Regions from separate parts of the [Clostridium] scindens ATCC 35704 genome, predicted to be linked through region 4. Evidence: predicted binding sites of a transcription regulator. Region 4 holds the regulator's gene; each other region holds the start of a gene.
What was found. Region 4 encodes Rex, which represses fermentation and respiration genes when NADH is low (regulators of the CRP and FNR family bind a similar motif). Its sites were predicted from a motif close to ATTGTTAANTANTTAACAAT; they were not measured.
Positions count from the first base shown of each region.

Region 1: rsxC (electron transport complex subunit RsxC) is a predicted target of Rex. The motif match lies at 3,807-3,826, and genes of this name have one in related genera.
Region 2: adhE (bifunctional acetaldehyde-CoA/alcohol dehydrogenase) is a predicted target of Rex. The motif match lies at 3,180-3,199, and genes of this name have one in related genera.
Region 3: HDCHBGLK_RS15580 (4Fe-4S dicluster domain-containing protein) is a predicted target of Rex. The motif match lies at 2,250-2,269, and genes of this name have one in related genera.

Region 1 covers NZ_CP036170.1:3,127,306-3,133,117, reverse strand. Annotated here, with positions in the region: gene HDCHBGLK_RS16135 (BaiN/RdsA family NAD(P)/FAD-dependent oxidoreductase) at 1-1,079, shown strand, start outside; gene cmk ((d)CMP kinase) at 1,100-1,756, shown strand; gene ispH (4-hydroxy-3-methylbut-2-enyl diphosphate reductase) at 1,788-2,645, shown strand; gene rpsA (30S ribosomal protein S1) at 2,626-3,747, shown strand; gene rsxC (electron transport complex subunit RsxC) at 3,929-5,251, shown strand; gene HDCHBGLK_RS16110 (RnfABCDGE type electron transport complex subunit D) at 5,353-5,812, shown strand, end outside.
Region 2 covers NZ_CP036170.1:481,240-487,051, forward strand. Annotated here, with positions in the region: gene HDCHBGLK_RS02460 (aminoglycoside phosphotransferase family protein) at 1-196, opposite strand, end outside; gene adhE (bifunctional acetaldehyde-CoA/alcohol dehydrogenase) at 509-3,124, opposite strand; gene HDCHBGLK_RS02470 ([FeFe] hydrogenase, group A) at 3,329-5,059, opposite strand; gene HDCHBGLK_RS02475 (NAD(P)-binding protein) at 5,053-5,812, opposite strand, start outside.
Region 3 covers NZ_CP036170.1:3,022,959-3,028,770, forward strand. Annotated here, with positions in the region: gene alaS (alanine--tRNA ligase) at 1-566, opposite strand, end outside; gene HDCHBGLK_RS15580 (4Fe-4S dicluster domain-containing protein) at 688-2,199, opposite strand; gene HDCHBGLK_RS15585 (homocysteine S-methyltransferase family protein) at 2,335-4,722, opposite strand; gene HDCHBGLK_RS15590 (hypothetical protein) at 4,772-5,419, opposite strand; gene metF (methylenetetrahydrofolate reductase [NAD(P)H]) at 5,431-5,812, opposite strand, start outside.
Region 4 covers NZ_CP036170.1:2,877,771-2,883,582, forward strand. Annotated here, with positions in the region: gene HDCHBGLK_RS14745 (flavodoxin family protein) at 1-207, shown strand, start outside; gene HDCHBGLK_RS14750 (alpha/beta fold hydrolase) at 204-902, shown strand; gene abc-f (ribosomal protection-like ABC-F family protein) at 920-2,836, opposite strand; gene HDCHBGLK_RS14760 (redox-sensing transcriptional repressor Rex) at 2,964-3,608, shown strand; gene HDCHBGLK_RS14765 (bifunctional ADP-dependent NAD(P)H-hydrate dehydratase/NAD(P)H-hydrate epimerase) at 3,699-5,216, shown strand; gene alr (alanine racemase) at 5,200-5,812, shown strand, end outside.

The DNA of each region.
Region 1 (5,812 bases), 250 kb from region 4:
CCAATGCATGCGATATGGATACTCTGTTTTCATCGATTGTCAGCAATTCCAAGTTCCTGTACAGCAGTTTCTATGGATATAGCAACCAGGATGTCATCGATTTCTTTGAAGGACTGGGCGTTCGGACTAAGATTGAGCGCGGCGAGAGGGTCTTTCCTGCGTCCGACCATTCTTCCGATGTCATCAGGGCCATGGAGAAGGAGATGAGGCGCCTTGGCGTGAAGGCAGAACTGCATGCCGAAGTGACAGCCGTCCGGTCCGGGAAAGGGAGGTTTGACCATATCGAACTGTCCGGAGGCAGGAAGGTGACAGGAGATGCCTGCATCGTTGCCACAGGAGGCCTGTCCTACCAGTCCACCGGATCGACGGGAGACGGCTACCGTTTTGCCGAGGAGAACGGCCACGGGATTACGGAGCGCATGCCTTCCCTCGTGCCAATGGAGATAAAGGAGCCGTGGGTATCCAGTCTACAGGGCCTATCCCTCAGAAATGTTACGGCCACCTTATATCAGGGCAGGAAGGAAGTCTACCGGGAATTCGGCGAGATGCTGTTCACCCATTACGGGGTCAGCGGTCCCATTATCATCAGCGCCAGCAGCTATGTTGGCAAGAAGCTAAAGGAACAGGAAATGCGCCTGGAGATAGACTTAAAGCCGGCGCTAGATGAAGAACAGCTGGATCACAGATTGCTCAGGGACTTTGAGGCTAATGCCAATAAACAGTTTAAGAACGCGTTAGGCAGGCTGTTTCCGTCCAAATTGATTCCTGTTATGATACAATTAAGCGGAATTGACCCGGAGAAAAAGGTAAACGTCATTTCCAAAGAAGAACGGCGAGCCTTCGTGCATCTAATCAAGCATCTGCCGATGACGGTGACCGGGCTTCGCGGCTACAATGAGGCGATTATTACGAAAGGCGGCATCCGCACAAGGGAGATTGATCCTGGAACTATGGAGTCAAAGCAGGTAAAAGGCCTGTACTTTGCAGGCGAGGTACTGGATCTGGATGCGCTCACCGGAGGGTTCAACCTGCAGATCGCATGGTCTACCGCATATGCGGCAGGAAGCAGTATAGAGTAAAAGAAGCGAGGAGAGATACAATGGGTTATAATGTTGCGATTGATGGTCCGGCTGGAGCAGGAAAGAGCACTATCGCCAAACTTGTGGCAAAGGAGAAGGGTTATATCTATGTAGATACGGGGGCTATGTACCGGGGAATGGCGATTCATTTTCTTGATAAGGGCATCCGGGCAAAAGAGACGGATAAGATCATAAGTGCCTTAAAAGACGCAGAGGTTACGATCCGTTATGAAGAGGGCCTCCAGCAAGTCTACCTGAACGGCAGGAATATTACGGACAGGCTTAGGGAGGAAGAGGTTGGCAAGATGGCTTCCCTGACCTCGGCGATCCCCCAGGTCCGACAGAAACTGCTGGAACTGCAGAAAGGCCTTGCCCGTACGCAGGATGTGATCATGGATGGCAGGGATATTGGTACCTGCGTGCTTCCGGATGCGGATGTAAAGATATACCTGACTGCCAGCGTGGAGACAAGGGCAAAGCGTCGTTATGACGAGTTGACAGAAAAAGGCATTGCCTGCGATCTGGATGAGATCGAGCGCGACATCAAGGAGCGGGATGAGAGAGATTCCACCAGGGAAATCGCTCCGCTTAAGCAGGCAGAGGATGCGGTGCTGGTCGACAGTTCCCATATGACGATAGATGAAGTGGTTGCGGCCATCGTTAAGTTGTGCAGATAAGCATAGATGAGAAGAGGATGAAGGATGAAGGATGAAGATTGAGTTGGCAAAGACCGCAGGATTCTGCTTCGGCGTAAGGCGGGCAGTTGAGACGGTATATGAACAGGTGAAACACCATCAGGGCGAGAAGATATACACCTATGGACCGATCATCCATAATGAAGAGGTAATCAAGGATCTGAGACGCCAAGGCGTGGAAGTCATCAATTCGGAAGAAGAGCTGGAAAAACTCGAAGAAGGAGTCGTGATCATCCGCTCCCACGGAGTCCCCAAGGCCATATACGACAAACTGGAAGAGAAGGGTTTAGACTGCGTGGATGCTACCTGCCCCTTCGTAAAGAAAATCCATAATATCGTGGCTGAAGAAAGTCAGAAAGGATCGCACATTGTCATCATCGGTAATAGCGAGCACCCGGAGGTGGAAGGCATCAAAGGCTGGGCAGGAGATGACGTGACGGTTATCCAGACAGCAGAAGAGGCGCAGCATTTTCGGCCCCCGGATACAGCCCGGAGGATATGCGTAGTTTCCCAGACGACATTTAATTACAATAAATTCAAAGAATTAGTTGAAATAATCACAAAAAAAGAGTATGATATAATTGTTTTAAATACGATTTGCAATGCGACCAAAGAAAGGCAGCAAGAAGCCCGTCAGATTGCAGAGAGAGTAGATGCTATGATTGTCATCGGAGATAAGCGTAGTTCAAATACTCAGAAGTTATTTGAAATTTGCGGAAAGGCATGTTTGAATACGTACTATATACAGACACTTGACGATTTTGATATGAATCAATTAAGGTCCGTGGAAACAGTAGGTATTACAGCAGGGGCATCCACGCCCAACAATATAATTGAGGAGGTTCAAAATAATGTCAGAATTAACTTTTGAACAAATGTTAGAAGAGTCTTTTAAGACAATAAGGAATGGAGAGGTCGTAGATGGTACGGTCATCGATGTAAAGCCCGATGAAATCATCTTAAATATAGGGTACAAGGCAGATGGCATCATCACAAGAAGCGAATACACCAATGAGGCCAATGCAGATTTGACCACAATGGTTTCCGTAGGCGATGAGATGACTGCCAAAGTCCTGAAAGTTAACGATGGCGAAGGTCAGGTGCTGTTGACGTATAAGAGACTTGCGGCTGAAAAAGGCAATGAGAGGCTGAAAGAGGCGTATGAGAATCACGAGGTGCTCAAAGCGCCTGTTGCGCAGATTCTTGGCGGCGGATTGAGCGTAGTGATTGATGAAGCAAGAGTATTTATCCCTGCGAGCCTTGTGTCAGATACTTATGAGAAGGATTTGAGCAAATACCAGGATCAGGAGATTGAGTTTGTCATCAGCGAATTTAACCCTAGAAGAAACCGGGTAATCGGCGATAGAAGACAGCTTCTTGTGGCTGAGCGCGCTGAGAAACAGAAAGAGTTATTTGCAAGGCTTCAGGTTGGAGACAGAATGGAAGGGACTGTTAAGAATGTAACAGACTTCGGAGCGTTTATTGATCTTGGCGGAGTTGACGGACTGCTTCATATCTCTGAGATGTCCTGGGGACGCGTTGAGAATCCAAAGAAGGTATTCCAGGTTGGCGAGAAGGTAGAGGTTCTGATCAAGGATATCAATGATACGAAGATCGCTTTGAGCCTGAAGTTCCCGGAGACGAATCCGTGGGCGAATGCTGCGGATGATTTCGCGGTAGGCAAAGTCATCGAAGGAAAGGTAGCAAGGATGACAGACTTTGGCGCGTTTGTAGAGTTAGCGCCAGGCGTGGACGCCCTGCTACATGTTTCTCAGATTTCCAAGGCTCATGTAGATAAGCCATCAGACGTATTGTCCGTAGGCCAGGTGATCACGGCGAAGATCGTAGATCTGAACGAGTCTGAGAAAAAAATCAGCCTGAGCATGAAAGCGTTAGAGCCGGCGAATGAAGAGAAGGCACAGCCGGGCACAGAAAGCGTGGAAGAAGTTGCAGAAGAGGATTCAGCAGAATAGGCAAAAGGTCGAACATAATAGAAGATAGGAGATAGAGGCCCGGTGGCCTCTATCTTTTATGTGTTAAAAATTCGACAAGATGTTCGTGGAAATATACAAAAATTTGCCCGATATCCACTGGATAAACTGGGCATTTTCATGTATAGTATATAAAGAGTAAAAAGGAAGGAAGGAAAAAGGGATGGCATTGTTAACATTTAAGGGTGGCATCCACCCGGATGACGGCAAAAGCCTGGCAAAAGACAAGGCGATTGTCGAAGTAAAACCCAAAGGGGATTTGGTGTATCCAGTTTCCCAGCACATCGGTGCACCGGCGAACCCGGTTGTGGCTGTTGGCGAACGTGTCTTAAAGGGCCAGATGATAGCAGAAGCCGGAGGATTCGTGTCCGCACCTATCTATGCATCGGTTTCAGGTACAGTGAAAGCGATCGCACCACATTTGAATCCGACAGGAGGAACCGTTAACAGTATCGTAATCGAGAATGACGGTGAATATGAGGAAGTTGAGTATCCTGCCGTTAAACCTCTGGATGAGATGAGCAAGGAAGAGATACTTAATATCATCGGAAATGCCGGAGTTGTTGGCATGGGTGGCGCAGGCTTCCCGACAAGAGTAAAACTGTCACCAAAAGAACCAGAGAAGATTGATTATATTATTGCAAACTGCGCGGAATGCGAGCCGTATATCACGGCAGACTACAGAACTATTATGGAAACGCCCGAGAAGCTTGTGGGCGGAATGAAGATTGTCCTGAAGCTATTTGATAATGCGAAGGGCATTTTTGGCGTAGAAGATAATAAACCAGATTGTATTGAAAAATTAAAAGAATTGACGAAAGACGAGCCGCGCATGGAAGTACTTGCGCTTAAAACCAAGTATCCGCAGGGCGGCGAGCGTCAGCTCATCTATGCAACTACAGGCAGGGCAATTAACTCAGCCATGCTTCCGGCAGACGCAGGATGCGTTGTAGACAACGTTGCGACGATGGTGAGCATCTATCAGGCAGTAGTAGAAGGAAAGCCGTCTATGGAGCGTGTGGTTACCGTCAGCGGCGATGCAGTGAATGAGCCAGGCAACTTCAGGGTTCCGTTCGGAATGAACCAGGCAGAATTGGTAGAGGCTGCAGGCGGATTCAAGACTGAGCCGGAAAAACTGATTTCAGGCGGACCAATGATGGGCTTTGCCATGTTTACGCTGGATGTGCCGGTTACAAAGACTTCGTCATCCATTCTTGGATTTACCAAAGATGAAGTGGCACAGTTCGAGCCTTCCGCATGTATCAACTGCGGACGCTGCGTAGATGCCTGTCCGAGCAGGCTGATTCCGTCAAGGCTTGCAGATTACGCGGAACACCACGATGAGGAGGCGTTTACTTCGCATGAAGGCCTGGAATGTATGGAATGTGGTTCTTGCAGTTTCGTATGTCCTGCAAAACGTCAGTTGAAACAAGCAATTGGCTCAATGAGAAAGATTGCGATGGCAAACCGCAAGAAGAAAAAATAAATAAGAGAGAAAAGAGGAAGAGGTGAACAAACGTGAGTGAAAACAAATTGAAAGTGTCATCTTCACCACACATACGTTCCAAAGTTACCACAGGCAATATCATGCTTATGGTAACCATTGCACTGCTGCCGGCTTCTGCCTTTGGTGTATGGAACTTTGGACTGCCGGCCCTTGTCATGCTGCTTAGCACGACCATATCCGCAGTTCTGACTGAATACATATATGAAAAATTAATGCATAAGAAGGTTACGATCAATGATTTCAGTGCTGTCGTAACCGGCTTGCTGCTGGGACTTAATATGCCTGCATCCGCGCCATGGTGGATGGGCGCATTAGGAAGCGTATTCGGCATCCTGATCGTAAAGCAGCTTTTCGGAGGACTGGGACAGAACTTCATGAACCCGGCTCTTGGAGCAAGATGCTTCCTGCTGATTTCATTTACAGGACCAATGACGAAGTTTATCTATGACGGCGTCAGCGGGCCGACTCCATTAGCGCTTCTGAAAGACGGCGAGACCGTTGATACGATGAATATGCTGATAGGAAAGATTCCAGGAACCA
Region 2 (5,812 bases), 1.3 Mb from region 4:
TCCTGTCGATCTGGGTCACTTCTTTTAACTTTGGTATATCTAAGCCAGTCTCTTCTACCCTTACCGTATTCAAAGCCTCGTTAAAGACTGCTGACTTCGGATGGAAGGTCTCAAATACTTTGACAATGCTATTATCGCATTTATAAACCTCTTTGTAAGGACGTTTTAATATCAGATTACCTTGCTCCAGTTTCATAAGCCATACCTCCTTGTAGTATTTGCCGTTCATTTTTTTGATGGCTTAATTATACACCAGCAGGAAGCATTTGAAAAGAGTTATTTGATATTTTTTTAACTTATTTTTTTATTATATTTTTATTGTTATATATTTAACATATCCGGCAAATTACGTACAAAAAGGGGCGGGTTCTGCACGGGATATGAGCCTTCCGATCGGGCAGAACGCCGGATATATTAATGGATTGGAAAACAGTAAGGGAATTCTTTAATGTAGTTATCAAGACGCAGCAAGAGCACAGCGAACTGCTGCGCTCTTGCTCTTTGATTCTTATTTTCCGTAGTAGCATTTCAGGTAGATTTCCTTGATCTCTTTCATCAGAGGATATCTTGGGTTGGCGCCTGTACACTGATCGTTGAAGGCCTGCTCAACCATGTCATCCAATGTATCAAGGAAGTACTTCTCGTCTACGCCGTAGTCTTTGATCGTCTTCTTGATTCCAATCGTATCTTTTAATTCTTCCAGTTTCTTACAGAAGTTATCGAATACTTCCTGGTCATCCTTTCCCTGGCATCCTGCGAATCGTCCTAGTTCTGCATATCTGGCCTGCGCATGCGGATACTGGTACTGAGAGAATGTTCCCATCTTGGTTGGAACTTCCGCTGCGTTGTATTTCATTACCTCTGTTAGAATTACTGCGTTTGCAACGCCGTGTGGCAGATGATGGAATGCGCCAAGCTTATGGGCCATAGAGTGGTTCAGTCCCAGGAATGCGTTGGCAAATGCCATACCAGCCATGCAGGAAGCATTGGCCATCTTCTCTCTTGCCTCAGGGTCATTGGCTCCATTTTCATATGCAGATGGCAAGTAGTCGAATACTGCCTTTACCGCCTTCATTGCAAGTCCGTCTGTATAGTCGGTTGCCATGATAGATACATATGCCTCGATGGCATGTGTCATGACATCGATACCGGATGCGCTGGTCAGTCCTTTTGGCTGGGTCATCATGTTATCTACGTCTACAATTGCCATGTTTGGAAGCAGCTCGTAGTCAGCGATCGGCCATTTTACCCCTGTCTCTGCGTCTGTAATAATTGCAAATGGCGTAACTTCGGAACCTGTTCCTGAAGATGTAGGGATTGCCACGAAGTATGCCTTCTCGCCCATCTTCGGGAAGGTATATACTCTCTTTCGGATATCCATGAAGTCCATAGCCATATCTTCGAAGTTTGCTTCCGGATGCTCATACATCAGCCACATAATCTTGGCAGCATCCATTGCTGAGCCTCCGCCAAGTGCTATGATGGTGTCTGGCTCGAAAGCCCTCATCTGGTCAGTACCCTTCTGGGCGCACTGTAATGTCGGGTCTGGAGCAACCTCATAGAAGCATGTATGCTGGATTCCCATTTCATCCAGTTTTTCTTCAATTGGAGCAACATAGCCATTCTTATATAAGAAGGAATCCGTTACGATGAATGCTTTCTTCTTATTCATAACTGTTCCAAGTTCATCAAGCGCAACAGGCATACAGCCTTTCTTAAAGTATACCTTCTCAGGTGTTCTAAACCACAGCATGTTTTCTCTCCTCTCAGCAACCGTCTTAATATTGATTAAGTGTTTTACTCCTACGTTCTCTGATACGGAGTTTCCTCCCCAGGAACCGCAGCCAAGGGTAAGAGATGGAGCCAACTTGAAGTTATACAGGTCGCCGATACCGCCCTGGGAAGATGGCGTATTGATTAAGATACGGCAGGTCTTCATTGCTTCGGCATGTTTTGCGATCTTCTCCTTCTGCGCCGGATGTACATACAGAGAAGCCGTATGTCCGTATCCGCCGTCCGCAACCAGCTGCTCTGCTTTTGCAAGCGCCTCATCGAAAGTCTTTGCCCTGTACATTCCAAGTACCGGAGACAGTTTCTCATGTGCAAACTCTTCGGATATGTCAACAGATTCTACCTCTCCGATCAGGATCTTCGTATCTTCCGGAACGTTAACGCCTGCCATCTTCGCAATCTCATATGCGGATTTACCAGGAATCTTGCTGTTCAGAGCGCCATTGATGATGATGGTCTTGCGTACCTTATCTAATTCTTCGCCTTTCTTAAGGAAATAGCATCCGCGGTATGCAAATTCTTTCTTTACTTCATCGTATATGCTGTCGAGGACGGTTACTGACTGCTCGGAGGCGCAGATCATACCGTTGTCAAATGTCTTGGAGTGGATGATGGAACTTACTGCCATCTTAATATCTGCCGTGTCATCAATAATAACAGGAGTATTTCCAGGTCCTACGCCGAGTGCCGGCTTTCCTGCGGAATATGCTGACTTAACCATTCCAGGACCGCCTGTGGCAAGCGTGATATCTGCATCTTTCATTACTGTATTTGTAAGTTCCAGGGATGGAACATCAATCCAGCCAATGATTCCTTCCGGAGCGCCTGCCTTTACAGCAGCGTCCAGCACGATCTTGGCTGCGGCAATCGTACATGCCTTTGCAGCTGGGTGCGGGCTTATGATGATTGCATTTCTTGTCTTCAGACAAATCAAAGTCTTAAATATTGCTGTTGATGTAGGGTTGGTCGTAGGGATGACCGCTGCCACCAGTCCGATTGGCTCTGCAATCTTCTTAATTCCATATGCAGCATCTTCTTCCAGCACGCCGCATGTCTTTGTGTTCTTGTATGCATTGTAGATATACTCAGCCGCATAGTGGTTCTTGATCACCTTATCTTCCACAATTCCGCGTCCGGTCTCTTCCACTGCCTGCTTTGCAAGCGGAATACGCATCTTGTTTGCTGCCATCGCTGCCTCGTAGAAGATCTTGTCTACCTGCTCCTGATTGTATGTAGCAAATACTTTCTGAGCCTCCCTCATCGCCTTCATTTTGGCTTCGAGGGCCTCTACGTTGTCAATGATTTCTGGTACTACTTCCTTCTTCTTAGCCATCTTGATTATCCTCCCTGTGAATGTGTATTCTTCATTACAGCTCATAGTATACGAAATTGTTAATTATTTGTCAATAGGTAATTGATATTTTTTTAACAATTATTTCAAGTTCACATATTCTCCACCAAAAAAGCGGCTCACATGCGGCCAATGTCCTTTCTATCTGACATCAGCCACATGGGCCGCGCTTTCTATCGCTGGATTCTATTCTTTTCTATGCTCAGTATGCAGCAGCATGTGCGCCTTATGGGAATTTGGCTTCTCAAGATATTCATCATATATTCGGATGATGTCCCGATTCTCATGGGAGAACCGAACATTCGCGCCTGCATCCAGCATATACAGATTCTTTCCTCTGTCGTATGCCCTCTCTTCTCCATCGTGGATCGGCTGCCCGCCGCCGCCAACACAGCCTCCCGGACATGCCATGACTTCCACGAAGTCATAATGGACTTCTTCCCGCTCGATCCGCTTCAGCAAAACTCTGGTATTTGCCAGGCCGCTTACCACGGCGGTCTTCACTGTAATATCATCTATCGTGAAATCAGCCTCTACCACGCCGTTATTCTCCTGGAATCCAGGACTTCTGACAACCCGGAACGCATCTACATCCGGATTCTCGCTCTTAAGCAGGTAGTATGCGGAGCGAAGAGCCGCTTCCATTACGCCGCCCGTAGCGCCGAAGATCACGCCTGCGCCTGAGCCTTCCCGCATAGGCGTGTCGCTTTTAATATCTTCCAGCGTATCCGGACTTATATGGGCAGAACGGATCATTTTGATCAATTCCCTGGTAGTGATCACCGCGTCAACGTCATGGCCCGCGTATTCGCCGTAGAACAATTCCATCTCCCGCTCATCCTTCTTGGCTACGCAAGGCATGACAGAGACTGTATAGATCTGTTCCGGGGATACGCCTATTTTTTCTGCAAAATAGGTCTTCATAATGGCGCCAAACATCTGCTGAGGGGATTTTGCCGTTGACAGATACTTCACCATATGCGGGAACTGGGACTTTACGAAGCGTACCCAGCCCGGACAGCAGGAGGTGAACATGGGACGATCCTTCAGTTCGCCTGATGTAAACCGCTTCAAGAACTCTGTTGCCTCTTCCATAATCGTCAGATCCGCGGAAAATGCCGTATCAAATGCATAGTCTACTCCCATTCTCTTGAGCGCGTCCAGAATCTTTCCTACCGTTGCTTCTTCCGGATCAAGGTTCAATCCTTCGCTCCAGGCAGTCCGCACCGCAGGGGCTACCTGTGCGATCACGATCTTATCCGGATTGGCGATGGCATTCCATACCTTCTCCGTATCGTCCCTTGCACGAAGCGCGCCTACCGGGCAATGGGTAATGCACTGGCCGCACAGAGAGCAGTCCGCCTCCTCGATGCATCTGTGGCCGCCTACGTTGATGGTCGTCCTTGACCCTGTGCCTTCCACATCCCATACGCTAAGTCCCTGTATCTTATCACATACCTGTACGCAGCGCATGCATTTGATACATTTGGAAGAATCGCGAATCAGAGGAAAGTTCTTATTCCATGGCTGTCTCTCGATCTCGGATTTATACGGATTATCAAATATGTTCAAGTCGTTGGCAACCTTCTGCAGGCTGCAGTTGCCGCTTCTTGGGCAGGTCACGCATTCACAGTCATGCTGTGAAAGTATCATTTCTACCGTTGTTCTTCTGTGGCGGCGCACCTTCGGGCTGTTAGTATGGATCACCATTCCATCTTTTGCCACATTGTTGCAGGAAGTAATCAGACGATCCTTTCCTTCCAGCTCCACCACGCATACCCGGCAGGCCGCAATCTCGTTGATGCCCTTCAGGTAGCACAGTTTTGGGATCGGTATTCCATTTGCCGCGGCAGCCTCCATAATGGTGGTATTCTCTTCTACAGATATCGCTTTTCCATCAATTGTAAGATTTACCATAATGTCTCTCTGCCTCCCTTAAATATGCCATAGCCAAAATGGTCGCACCGCAGGCAGCGGGATGCTTCCTGCTTTGCTTCCTTCTCGGTCATGCAGTTCTCTACGCCCTCAAAGTCGCATACCCGCTCGCAGGCCTCACGTTCTGTAAGGTTAACCCTGCCACAAGGAGTACGGTCCTCCAGATGGGCTTCAGGGATCTCTACATCACAGGAAATCTCATGATGGTAACCCAGATACTCATCGATGTTGGCTGCTACCACCTTCGCAGCCGCGATCGCCTTGATTACGGATGCCGGCCCGCTTGCGCAGTCTCCTCCGGCAAATACCCCTGGCATATTCTCGAACGCTCCCGAACTCTTCGTGACAATCTTGCCCCGTTCTACCGGAATTCCCGATTCCTCAAAATGGCGGGTCTCGATATTCTGTCCAATCGCAACGATCAGCACGTCGCACGGGATATAGACATCCTCCTCGCCAGTAGGCTTAATGCTTGCCCTTCCGTCGCGGATCGCGCTGACCATCTGCGGCGTTACATAGATGCCTTTTACATGGCCTTCTTCATTCACATCAATGGCTGCCGGTGCCTTTAGCGTCTGTAATTCAATGCCTTCTGCCACGGCACCGTCTATTTCCCCAGGAAGAGCCGTCATATCGGCAACCCTTCTACGATAGACGATGCTTACCTTCTTGGCTCCCAGCCGCTTTGCAGTACGGACTGCATCCATGGATACGTTGCCGCCCCCGATGACCGCA
Region 3 (5,812 bases), 150 kb from region 4:
ACCGTACAGTCAGGGCTGCCGCAGCCATATTTTTCCCCTCTGTCATAGTATACTTCGGAACATGGTCCGCAGGGGCCTGAGCCATGCTCCCAGAAATTATCTTCCTTTCCGAACCGGAAGATTCTCTCGGCCGGGATTCCAATGTCCTTATTCCAGATCTCCCATGCCTCATCATCATCCAGATACACGGAGGGATAGAGCCTGTCCGGATCCAGTCCGACGACATCCGTAAGGAATTCCCACGTCCAGCGGATAGACTCCTTCTTAAAGTAATCTCCGAACGAAAAGTTCCCAAGCATCTCAAAAAACGTGCCATGACGGGCCGTCTTTCCTACATTCTCAATGTCCCCGGTGCGGATGCACTTCTGGCAAGTGGTCACCCGCTTGCTCGGCGGAATCTCTTGTCCGGTAAAATATGGCTTCAGCGGCGCCATGCCTGAGTTGATCAGCAACAGACTCTTATCATTGTGGGGCACCAGCGAAAAACTTTTCATTGCCAGATGTCCCTTGCTCTCGAAAAATTCAAGAAACATCTTTCTTAATTCATTTACTCCGTATTTCTGCATAACTTCCTCCTGCTTTCTAATTCAATATATGGTTCATATCCTTGTAATGCAACGGTATGGCTAAGTTTTAATTATAAAGAGAAGCAGGCGGTTTGTCAACGCTCCGCCTGCTTCTTTATTCTTACTTTAATTCAATTTCTTCTAATTCTTTGGACGGTATTTTCTTCGATGAGCCGGCCACGAATTCCTTTACCTTCTTCTGAGCCTTCGCCACCTGGAGGTTGGTTCCGGCTCCCGCGACACAGCCGCCCGGGCATCCCATGCCTTCGATCAGGCATCCATTCATCTTGCCTGCCTTTGCAAGAGCCAGGATCTTCTTACACTCGGCAAGCCCTTCCGCATGCTCGATATTAACGTCCACACCGGGATAGTATTCGTTGATGCATTTTTCAATGGCCTCTGCAACGCCCCCGGCCACCGCGTATCCTCTTCCTGCTCCGGTGGCATCATGGAAGGAGGATTCTGCCTCGTATTCTTTGAGGTCGATATCCTTGGCATCGAACATGGCCTGCAGTTCTTCGAAGGTCACCACGAAGTCCACGTCGCTTCGGACGCTTCTTCGCATTGCCTCCAGTTTCTTGGCCGCGCATGGCCCGATGAATACCACCCGCGCGTTCGGGTGTTCCTTTTTGATGGTCCGGGCAGTGGCTACCATCGGCGTCAACTCCTGGGATACTTGGTCGATCAGATCCGGGAACTGCTTTTTCGCCAGCATTGCCCAGGATGGGCAGCAGGACGTAAGCAGGAACGGAAGTTCTCCGGTACTAACCTTATTCACATAATGATGAGCCTCGGCTATCGCCCCGATGTCCGCCCCCAGCGCTACCTCATACACTTCGCAGAAGCCCAGTTCGTGAAGGGCGGCCTTTAAGTTCCTTGGCGTGATGTTGTCCCCGAATTGCCCGTAGAACGCAGGCGCGATCTCGGCCACGATCTTGTCCCCTTCCGTCAATGCCCTTGCCAGCTGGAATACCTGGGACTTGTCAGAAATGGCTCCAAATGGACAACTGACCATGCACATTCCACAGGAAACACATTTGTCATTATTGATATGGGCGCGTCCCATGTTGTCCGACTCGATGGCTCCTACGCCGCAGGCCTTCTGACAGGGACGTTCTTTCTTTGATATGGCATCGTAGGGACAGACGGACTTGCACTTTCCGCACTTGATGCATTTATCCTGATCTATGTAGGATTTCCCCCCTACCATGGAAATCGCGTCTTTGGGGCAGACCTCTATACAGGGATGGGCGAGGCAGCCCTTGCACATGTTGCTGACCTCGTACCCTCGTTCCTCGCAGGCCTCGCAGGCAGAAGGAATTACCTGCATAAGCGGGGGCTCATAATATTTGTCGGATATATTGCTGGCCTCCACGCCGGCGGTCAGGTGTACTGGCTTATTCTCCGGGCGCAGGGATAGTCCCATGGCAAGCCGGAGACGCTCGCGCACGACCGCACGGGCGCGGTAGACGCTCTCTCTGTATTTCTGTGTCTCTTCATTTACCATCTTATATGGAATGGCTTCCATATCGTCATTCAGCGTGTCAGCGTTGGCTTTAAATCCAAGCCTTGCCACTTCCTCGAATACTCTTCTTCTTAATCTTCTGACGGTCGTATCGATTCCTCTCATCATAAGCCGAACTCCCTCCTAAACTTTCGTAGATTCAGGTAATACTATAATTAATTGACAAAAAAATGTCAATACGTTTTCATGTTCAGGATTCCATACAATCTTACAAAATTTTACAGCATGAATATCTTGTTCTGGCTATTCATGCCCGAAAAAGCGCTGGGCATAATAGACGGACTGCATGGCGTCCTTGCCATAGAAGTCCGCTCCGATCATATCCGCATAATCCTGGTTCAGCACGGCTCCGCCAACCATGACTTTACAGTCCGGCTTATGCTTCCGCAGCAGCCGGATCGTCTCTTCCATGCTGGTCACAGTGGTGGTCATAAGGGCGCTTAAGCCCACCAGGCTTACCTCTTCCTTGATGGCCGTCTCCACGATCGTCTTAGGGGGGACATCCTTTCCCAGATCAATCACATCAAAACTATAGTTTTCCAGCAGCACCTTCACGATATTCTTGCCAATATCATGGATGTCTCCCTTGACTGTGGCCAGAATGATCTTATCCTTTTTCTCCATATCCCCGCCGCTTTTCGCCAGTTCGTCTTTTAACACCGCAAAGGCGATCTTGGCTGCATCCGCGCTCATCAGAAGTTGCGGAAGGAAGATGGTTCCCTTCTCGAATCCTTTTCCCACGACGTCCAGGGCCGGAATCAGATACTGGTTGATAATGGAAAGCGGCTCCTGCTCTTTTAGAAGCGTCCGCGTCGCATGGTGCGCTTCTTCCTTGAGACCCTTTTCAATGGCCTCCTTAAGGGTCATCCTGGAACCTGAGGATGCCGCAGGAGGTACAGGCTGGCTTCCATACTGGCGGATATAAGCCTCGCAGTTGCTGTCATAGTTCATAAGCGCCAAGAAGGAATAGTAGGAACGCATCATATCCTCTGAGGAGGGATTGATGATCCCCGCGCTCAGCCCGTTCTGCATGGCCATGGTATAAAAGTTGGAATTGATCGCAGGCCGGTACGGAAGCCCAAAGGATATGTTGGATACGCCCAGAACCGTGCGGACGCCGTAAGCCTCCCTGACGCCCTTTAAGGCATCCAGGGTCACTTTCGCTCCTTCCGGCTCCGAACTGATGGTCATGGCAAGCACGTCAATCACGATATCCTTCTTGTCTATCCCGTACTTTCCGGCCTCTTCAATGATCTTTCCTGCTACCTTGACTCTGCCTTCTGCTGTCTGGGGAATACCATCCTCGTCAATGGTAAGGCCGATCACTACGCCGCCATACTTCCGAATCAGCGGGAATACCTCATCCATAGATTCCTTCTTCCCGTTGACGGAATTTACCATAGGCTTTCCATTGTAGATCCGCATGGCAGTTTCCATAGCCTTTGCGTCAACGGTATCAATCTGGAGCGGCAGGCTGGTCACGCTTTGGAGCTGTGTCACTACCTCCTGCATCATGGCAGCCTCGTCGATATCCGGCAGCCCCACATTCACGTCTAATATGTGGGCGCCCTTATCCTGCTGCGTGATTCCTTCCTTCAGGATATAATCCAGATCATGATCCTTTAGCGCCTGCTTGAACTTCTTCTTCCCGGTAGGATTGATCCGCTCTCCGATGATGACCGGCTTCTCTCCCAGCATGACCGCCTTCCCGTAAGAAGATACGATGGTCAGATCTTTGTGGGATGGAAGGATAACGGACAGTCCTTTCGTTCTTTCGACCATGGCGCGGATATGCCCGGGCGTCGTCCCACAGCAGCCTCCAATGACGCAGGCTCCCATATGGACAATCTTTTCCATCGTCTGGGCGAACTGATCCGGATCCACGTCATAATAGACCTGTCCATCCTTTTGCTTCGGAAGCCCTGCATTGGGCTTGACAATGACGGGAAGGGACGTATAGGCAAGAATCTCTTCCAGAATGGGAAGCATCTGCTCTGGCCCCATTCCACAATTGATTCCAAGCGCATCCACCCGAAGGCCTTCCAGCAGGGCGACAACGGATGGCACATCGCCTCCGGTCAGAAGCTTGCCCTTCTCATCGAAGATCATCGTGGCAAATACGGGAAGATCCGTAGTTTCTTTCGCTGCCAGCACGGCCGCCTTAACCTCGTAGGTATCGCTCATAGTCTCAATATGGATCAGATCGGCTCCCGCCTCTTCCCCATACTTCATTACTTCCCGGAAGGCCTCATAGGCATCCTCAAATCCCAAGTCTCCCATGGGCTTTAACAGTTTTCCGGTGGGCCCCACATCCAGCGCCGTATAAGTCCTCCTGCCAGCGTCTGCCCCCAGGGAAGCGCCTTTCTTGACATTTTCGATCGCCGCATTGACAATCTCTTTTAAATCATAGGAGGCATCGTGGAACTTCAATGCGTTGGCGCCAAACGTATTGGCCAGCACGATATCGCTTCCGGCTTCAAAATACTGACGGTGGATATCCACCACCTCGTCCGCGTGCTCGATATTCCATACTTCCGGAAGCTCGCCGGGCTTCAGACCCTTAGACTGAAGCAGGGTGCCCATTCCTCCGTCAAAATATAGTAGTTCTTTTCCCAGTCGTTCTAATATCATCTGTCTGCTCCTTTTGCGCTCTTATCTTCTCTGTCTGTTCTTGTCTCGTCTATGAATATCTCCGGTATATGCAGTCTGTCTTTTCACAGGCTTCGCATCCCTTGATATGGCATGGCGCCTTGATCCTGCTAAGGCCGATCACCGCCGTCACAGACTTCATGGGGGTCAGCATGCCTCCTGCCGTCATCGTAAGCCCGATGGTCTTGGCGGCATCCAACATCCGAAGAATCTCTTCCTGATGCCCGATGGAGAAGTCGCCATACCCGGGGCTGAACCTGGGCCTTAGATAAAGACCTTCCCCCGCCATCTCTTCTTCCATCTTTCCCTGCCAGTCATCCAGATATTCCTCCAGGATCGTAGTGGCGCAGGCCTGCAGCGTGACTACCCTTGCCATATCTGCCAGGGCATATTTTCGCATCAGCATGTCCACCTGGGCACCCAAAGTTGCCCCCAGAACGATCGCCTTCTCGCATCCGTTCATATTCTTCCCGAGATTCCTGCTTTCAATATTCATCTGTCCGATCTGTATGCAGCCGTCGTCCTGGAAATCCAAGTCAAAAATGCGATAGATGATTCTTCTGCCCGCCGCCTCTTCCAGTTCCACGAAGGAACTATCCACCAGCGCAAGCGTGTGATCATCTACCGCATGCCTTCCATATCCCAAGTAACGAACTGCTTCCTTCGCCCTTGCATCCATTTTCCTGCCCTCTATGCCTTTATAATTGTAGAAAGATTGCCGATGATCGCCTCTGCTACTTCCGGCTTATTCATGGAGTAAATATGTATATGGTTCAACCCATTTGCTATCAGGTCAATTATCTGATCCGTGGCATATACGATCCCTGCCTGCTTCATCGCATCCGGATCCTCCCCGAAGCGGTCCAGGATCGCGCGGAATCTCTCAGGCAGGACGGTACCGGACAGATCGCAGATGCGCTTCATCTGCTTTGCACTGGTAACCGGCATGATGCCTGGAAGCACCGGAACCGTGATCCCTTTTTCCCGGATCCGGTATAAGAAATTATACAGGATATTATTGTCGAAAAACATCTGTGTCGTGAGGAAATCCACCCCGCAGTCCACCTTGTGC
Region 4 (5,812 bases):
GAAAATATCCGGAAGCTTGCCCTAAAAATACACAGAGAGCCAGCCGCTGTAAAGCCGGGGCTTAAGACAAAGATTTTATTCTATATCATGCGCAAGGTGGTTCGGGATGGAAACAATCCGGCTGACCAGAAGTATTGGGAAGAAAAGGGATGGCTTGCCAAGGAAAGGCCATGGAAGAACAAGACTGGCCAGCAGGTGGAAGAATGATGGATATCAGACTTTATTATGAAAAGGCAGGGGATGGGGAGCCGTTGATAATGCTTCATGGCAATGGAGAAGACGGGACTTATTTTAAGCATCAGATGGAATATTTTTCAAAAGATTACAGAGTCATTGCAATTGATACCAGAGGCCACGGAAAATCGCCGCGAGGAGAGAAGCCTTTTACAATCAGGCAGTTTGCAGAAGATTTGAACGGATTTATGGAAGAACAGGGGATGGAAAAGGCGCATCTCTTGGGATTCAGCGACGGCGGCAATATCGCGCTCGCTTTTGCGCTCAGGTATCCGGGAAAAGTGGAGAGCCTGATTCTTAATGGAGCCAATCTCTGCCCTGCGGGCGTAAAGCCAAGCGTGCAGATTCCGATCGTCCTGGGGTATAAGATCACATCCTTTTTTGGCAGGTTTCATCATAGATCCAGGCAGAAGGCCGAGATGCTGGGGCTTATGACGACCCAGCCTGATCTAAGTCCACGGCAGTTAAAAGAAGTGAAAGCCAGAACCCTGGTGATCGTAGGGGAAAATGATATGATTAAGGACAGCCACTCTTTGCTGATTTGTGAAAGCCTGCCAAATGCCAGGCTTGTAAGAATAAAAGGAGATCATTTTATAGCGGCTAAGAACCCGGAAGAGTTCAACCGGGCAGTCAGCCGCTTTCTAAGAAATTGTGATTCTATTGTTTGAGCAAACCGTATTCTGCTTTATTCCGCAAGTTCTTCCCATTTCTGGTAGAGTTCCTCCAATTCCCCAGCGATCCTGGCCTTTTCTGAGGCCAGTTCCTGGCATTTGACGGAATTGGTGAAGATCTCTTCTTGCATCATCAGGGAGTCGATCTCGCCGTCCCGCTCTTCCAGCAGCGTGATGCGCTCCTCTGTCTTTTTCAATTCATTCTGGCGCTTGCGTTCCTTTGCCTGGGCTTCTTTTTGCTCCTGCCAGCTTAATTTGGCTTCGGATACAGTTTCTTTGGCCGCAGCGGCATCCGCGTCAGGATCGCCAGCGTAGGCGGCTGTCAATTCGTCCTTTTTTTCCAGATAATAATCATAATTGCCGATGTAATTGACAAAGGTCCGGTTGACAAGATCCAAGATTCTGGTGGCAGTCTGATTGATAAAATACCGGTCATGGGACACGTACAGCACCGTTCCGGTATAATCATTCAATGCCCGTTCCAGAATTTCCTTGGAAACGATGTCCAGATGGTTGGTAGGCTCATCCAGGATCAGGAAGTTGGCCTCCGAGAGCATCAGCTTCGCAAGGGAGACCCTGCCCCTTTCCCCGCCGCTCAGATCGCCGATACGTTTGAATACGTCGTCTCCGGTGAATAGAAATGCAGCCAGGACATTGCGTATCTCCGTGTTGGTCAACGTAGGGTAGTCGTCGGATATTTCATCGAATATGCTCTTTTCCATATGGAGTACATGGTGCTCCTGGTCATAATATCCCACATTTACATTGGTGCCCAGGGTAAATGTGCCGCTGTCGGCCGCAAGGACCTGATTCAGTATCTTAAGCAAGGTTGTCTTGCCGGTACCGTTATCTCCGATAATGGCAACGTGCTCTCCGCGCTTGATCTCGAAACTTACATCCGAGAACAAGGGCTGGGAAGGAAAGGACTTGCTTAAGTGCTCGACGTTTAGTACGTCATTGCCGCTGGTACAGGATGGCTCCAGCGTCAGGTGGATTTCCGTGCTTGCCTCCACCGGCTTTTCTACCGGCTTCATTTTTTCCAGCATTTTTTCCCGGCTTTCTGCCCGCCGGATGGATTTCTCCCGGTTGAAAGAGCGGAGTTTCTCAATGACGGCTTCCTGGTGCTTGATTGCCTGCTGCTGGTTCAGGTATTCCTTTAGCTGCGCATCCCGGATCTGCTCTTTTTTCTGGGCATATTCGCTGTAATTGCCCAGATAGGTCATCAGTTTTCCCTGCTCAATCTCCAGAACCTTGGTTACGACCCGGTTCAGGAAATACCGGTCGTGGGACACGATCAGTACGGCGCCCGGGTAGTTCAGCAGATAGGTCTCAAGCCATGCGATGGAATTCAGATCCAGGTGGTTGGTTGGCTCGTCCAATAACAGGATATCGGGACGGGTCAGCAGGAGCTTGCCTAAAGAAACCCGGGTTTTCTGCCCTCCGGACAAGGTATCCACTGGCTTCTTAAAGTCGCTTTCCATAAAGCCGAGTCCTTTGAGAACTCCGGTGATCTCGCTTTCATAGGCATAACCGTTCGCGCGCTCGAAAGCCGCCATAAGACGGTTATACGTCTCAAGGCGGGAATCCAGGGCGTCGCCGCTTAGATGCTTCAGTTCCAGTTCTATAGTGCGGATCTGCTTTTCCATTGCAATGATATCTGCCTTTGCAAGCCGGACTTCTTCGTATATGCTGTTGCCGCTCATCATCTCCTGATGCTGGGCCAGATAGCCCAGGCTTTTGCCTTTGGTAAGGATGACATCCCCGCCGTCAGACGGCAGTTCCCCTACGATTATTTTTAAGAGAGTGGACTTCCCGGCGCCGTTTGGACCGACCAGGGCAGCCTTCTCATTATCCTCTATATGAAAAGATCCATCGGCCACGATTACCTCTTCGCCGAAGGATTTATTGATCCCGTGACATGCTAATATCATAATATCCTCCTTCATACGCATCCGTTTCCATTATATCGAAAATAGGACAAAATACAACTAAAAGTTTGACTTTGCAACCACAATTCTATATAATGATTCTTAGAACAAAATGGGAAGGTGAATATGAGTGGAAGATAGAGGGATTTCTCAGGCGGTGATTCGCAGGCTGCCAAGATACTACAGATATTTAGGCGAATTACTCGAAAATGGTGTGGAGCGTATCTCCTCGAATGATTTAAGCAAGCGGATGAAAGTTACTGCATCTCAGATTCGTCAAGATCTTAACAACTTTGGTGGATTCGGACAACAGGGCTATGGCTACAACGTAAAGTATTTATATACAGAGATAGGCAAGATTCTGGGATTGGAAGAAGACCATAATATTATCATTATCGGAGCGGGTAATCTGGGACAGGCATTGGCCAACTACGCGGCATTTGAAAAGCGTGGATTCATATTGAAAGGAATCTTCGATGTGAATCCGAGACTGGAAGGCGTATCCATCAGAGGCGTGCCGATCCGTATGATGGACGGGCTGAAGACTTTCGTACAGGACAATGACGTAGAGATTGCCGTGCTGACGATTCCAAAGGATAAAGCGATTGAAGTGGCGAACATGCTGGTGGAGAATGGCGTGCGTGCAATCTGGAACTTTGCGCACACAGACCTGAATCTGCCGGAGTATGTCATTGTGGAAAACGTCCACTTATCAGAAAGTCTTATGCAGTTATCCTACAATATCAGCAGATATAACGAAGAACATAAGAAATAGCAAGACGAAAACGTGTAATGACAGGCATGTGCAGACAGGCTGGTCTTTACACGTTCTTTTATATGTTCAATTATTGATGGAGGTGATGGAATGAGATATCTGGCCAGCAGCCGGCAGATGAAGATGGCAGATCAGTATACCATGCAGGAACTGGGAGTTCCATCAATGGAACTGATGGAACGAGCAGCCTTAAAATGCGTGGAAGTAATGGAAGCGCAAAGGTTGGATCTAAGCAGGCCCTGCATCGTATGCGGCTCGGGAAATAATGGCGGCGACGGATTCGCCATCGCGCGTCTTCTGAACCAGAAGGGATACCCCGTAACCGTCTGCTTTGTGGGAAATGAATCCCACCGCACGGAAGAGACCAGGAGCCAGATGCGGCTATTAAAAGAAACAGGCGCCGATATCTGCAACGAGTATAAGCCTGGCGAATATAGTATCATAATAGATGCTATTTTCGGAGTCGGGCTTGGCAGGGAAATCATTGGACGCTATCTCAAGGTTATCCGCCAGATGAACGAGGCGAATGCCATTAAATTCGCTGTGGATATCCCATCCGGCGTTTCTGCGGATGAAGGATGCATATTGGGAGTGGCATTTCAGGCGGATATTACTGTGACATTCCAGATGGAAAAGGTGGGACTTGGCCTGTATCCGGGAAAAGGATACGCCGGCAAGGTCATCGTGGCAGATATCGGAATAGATACGGATAAGACCGTAGCCGATATAGGCGTGGCTTATACTTATGAACCGGAGGAATTCCGGAAACTGCTGCCTAGAAGAATGGAAGATTCTAACAAAGGAATGTATGGCAGACTGCTGATCATAGCCGGGAGCAAGGGCATGTCAGGGGCTGCCTACCTGAATGCAAAGGCGGCTTATAAGGCAGGGGCAGGGCTGGTACAGATCTATACGCCCGAAGATAACCGAATCATCCTGCAGGAGCTTCTTCCGGAGGCGATTGTTAAGACCTACGACTTTTTTGACGAGGGAGAACTTATCCGCCTGCTGAAATGGGCAGATACGGTATGTATCGGCTCAGGGATGGGAACCAGTGAAAAGTCTAAGAAAATACTGAAGACGGCGCTGGAAAATCTAAGCGTCCCATGCCTGATCGACGCGGACGGCCTGAATCTGATCGCGGAGCACAGGAAATATATGGACCGGATTCCCCATGATCATTTGATTATCACGCCTCATATGAAGGAGATGTCCCGGCTTACGGGCATCAGCGTTTTAGAACTGAAAAGCCGCAGGATGGAGATCCTAAAGGAGTTTACAGAAAAGCACCATATAACCTGCGTTTTAAAGGACTCCAGCACCGTGGTGGCATCCCCCGGGGAACGCGCCTATATCAACCGCTCCGGCAACGCTTCCATGGCGAAGGCAGGCGCAGGAGATGTGCTGGCTGGCATCGTGGCCGGGCTTATGGCCCAGGGGATGGACTGCCAGGAGGCAGGGATCCTGGGGACCTACCTGCACGGCCGGGCAGGGGATCTGGCCCGTCGGGAAAAGGGCAGCTACAGCGTGATGGCGGGAGATTTAATAGAATATTTAAGTGAAGCATTTAAGGAACAGGAGGAAAAAAATTATGAACAATTATACTAGAATCTGTGCAAGGGTGGACTTGGATGCAATAGAATATAATATGGAGATGATGAAGAAGAACATCAAAGAAGGAGTGCAGATGATTTCCGTCATCAAGACGGATGGATATGGCCATGGCGCACTGCAGATCGCAAGGATGCTGGAGGGCAAGGAATATTTGTGGGGCTATGCGGTTGCTACGCCAGATGAGGCAGTCGTTTTGCGAAAAGGCGGAATCAAGAAGCCGATCTTAGTTCTTGGATGCATTTTCCCGGATCAGAGAAAGGCTATGATCGAAAATGAGATCCGGATGACCGTCTATACCGAAGAGATGGCAAAAGAGGTCTCTGAACTGGCAGGAAGCATGGGAAAACAGGCATATATCCATATCAAGCTGGACACAGGCATGTCCCGGCTGGGATTCCTGATTGAGGATGAGAGCGTCGATAAGATCGAGTCCATCAGCAGGATGCCCAACCTGATTATGGAAGGCATGTATACGCATTTTGCCAAGGCAGATGAGACGGATAAGACGTTTACCCATTCCCAGATGGACGGCTATCTGTGGATGAAGAAAGCCCTGGATGAAAGGAGGGTGACGTTCAAGTTCTATCACT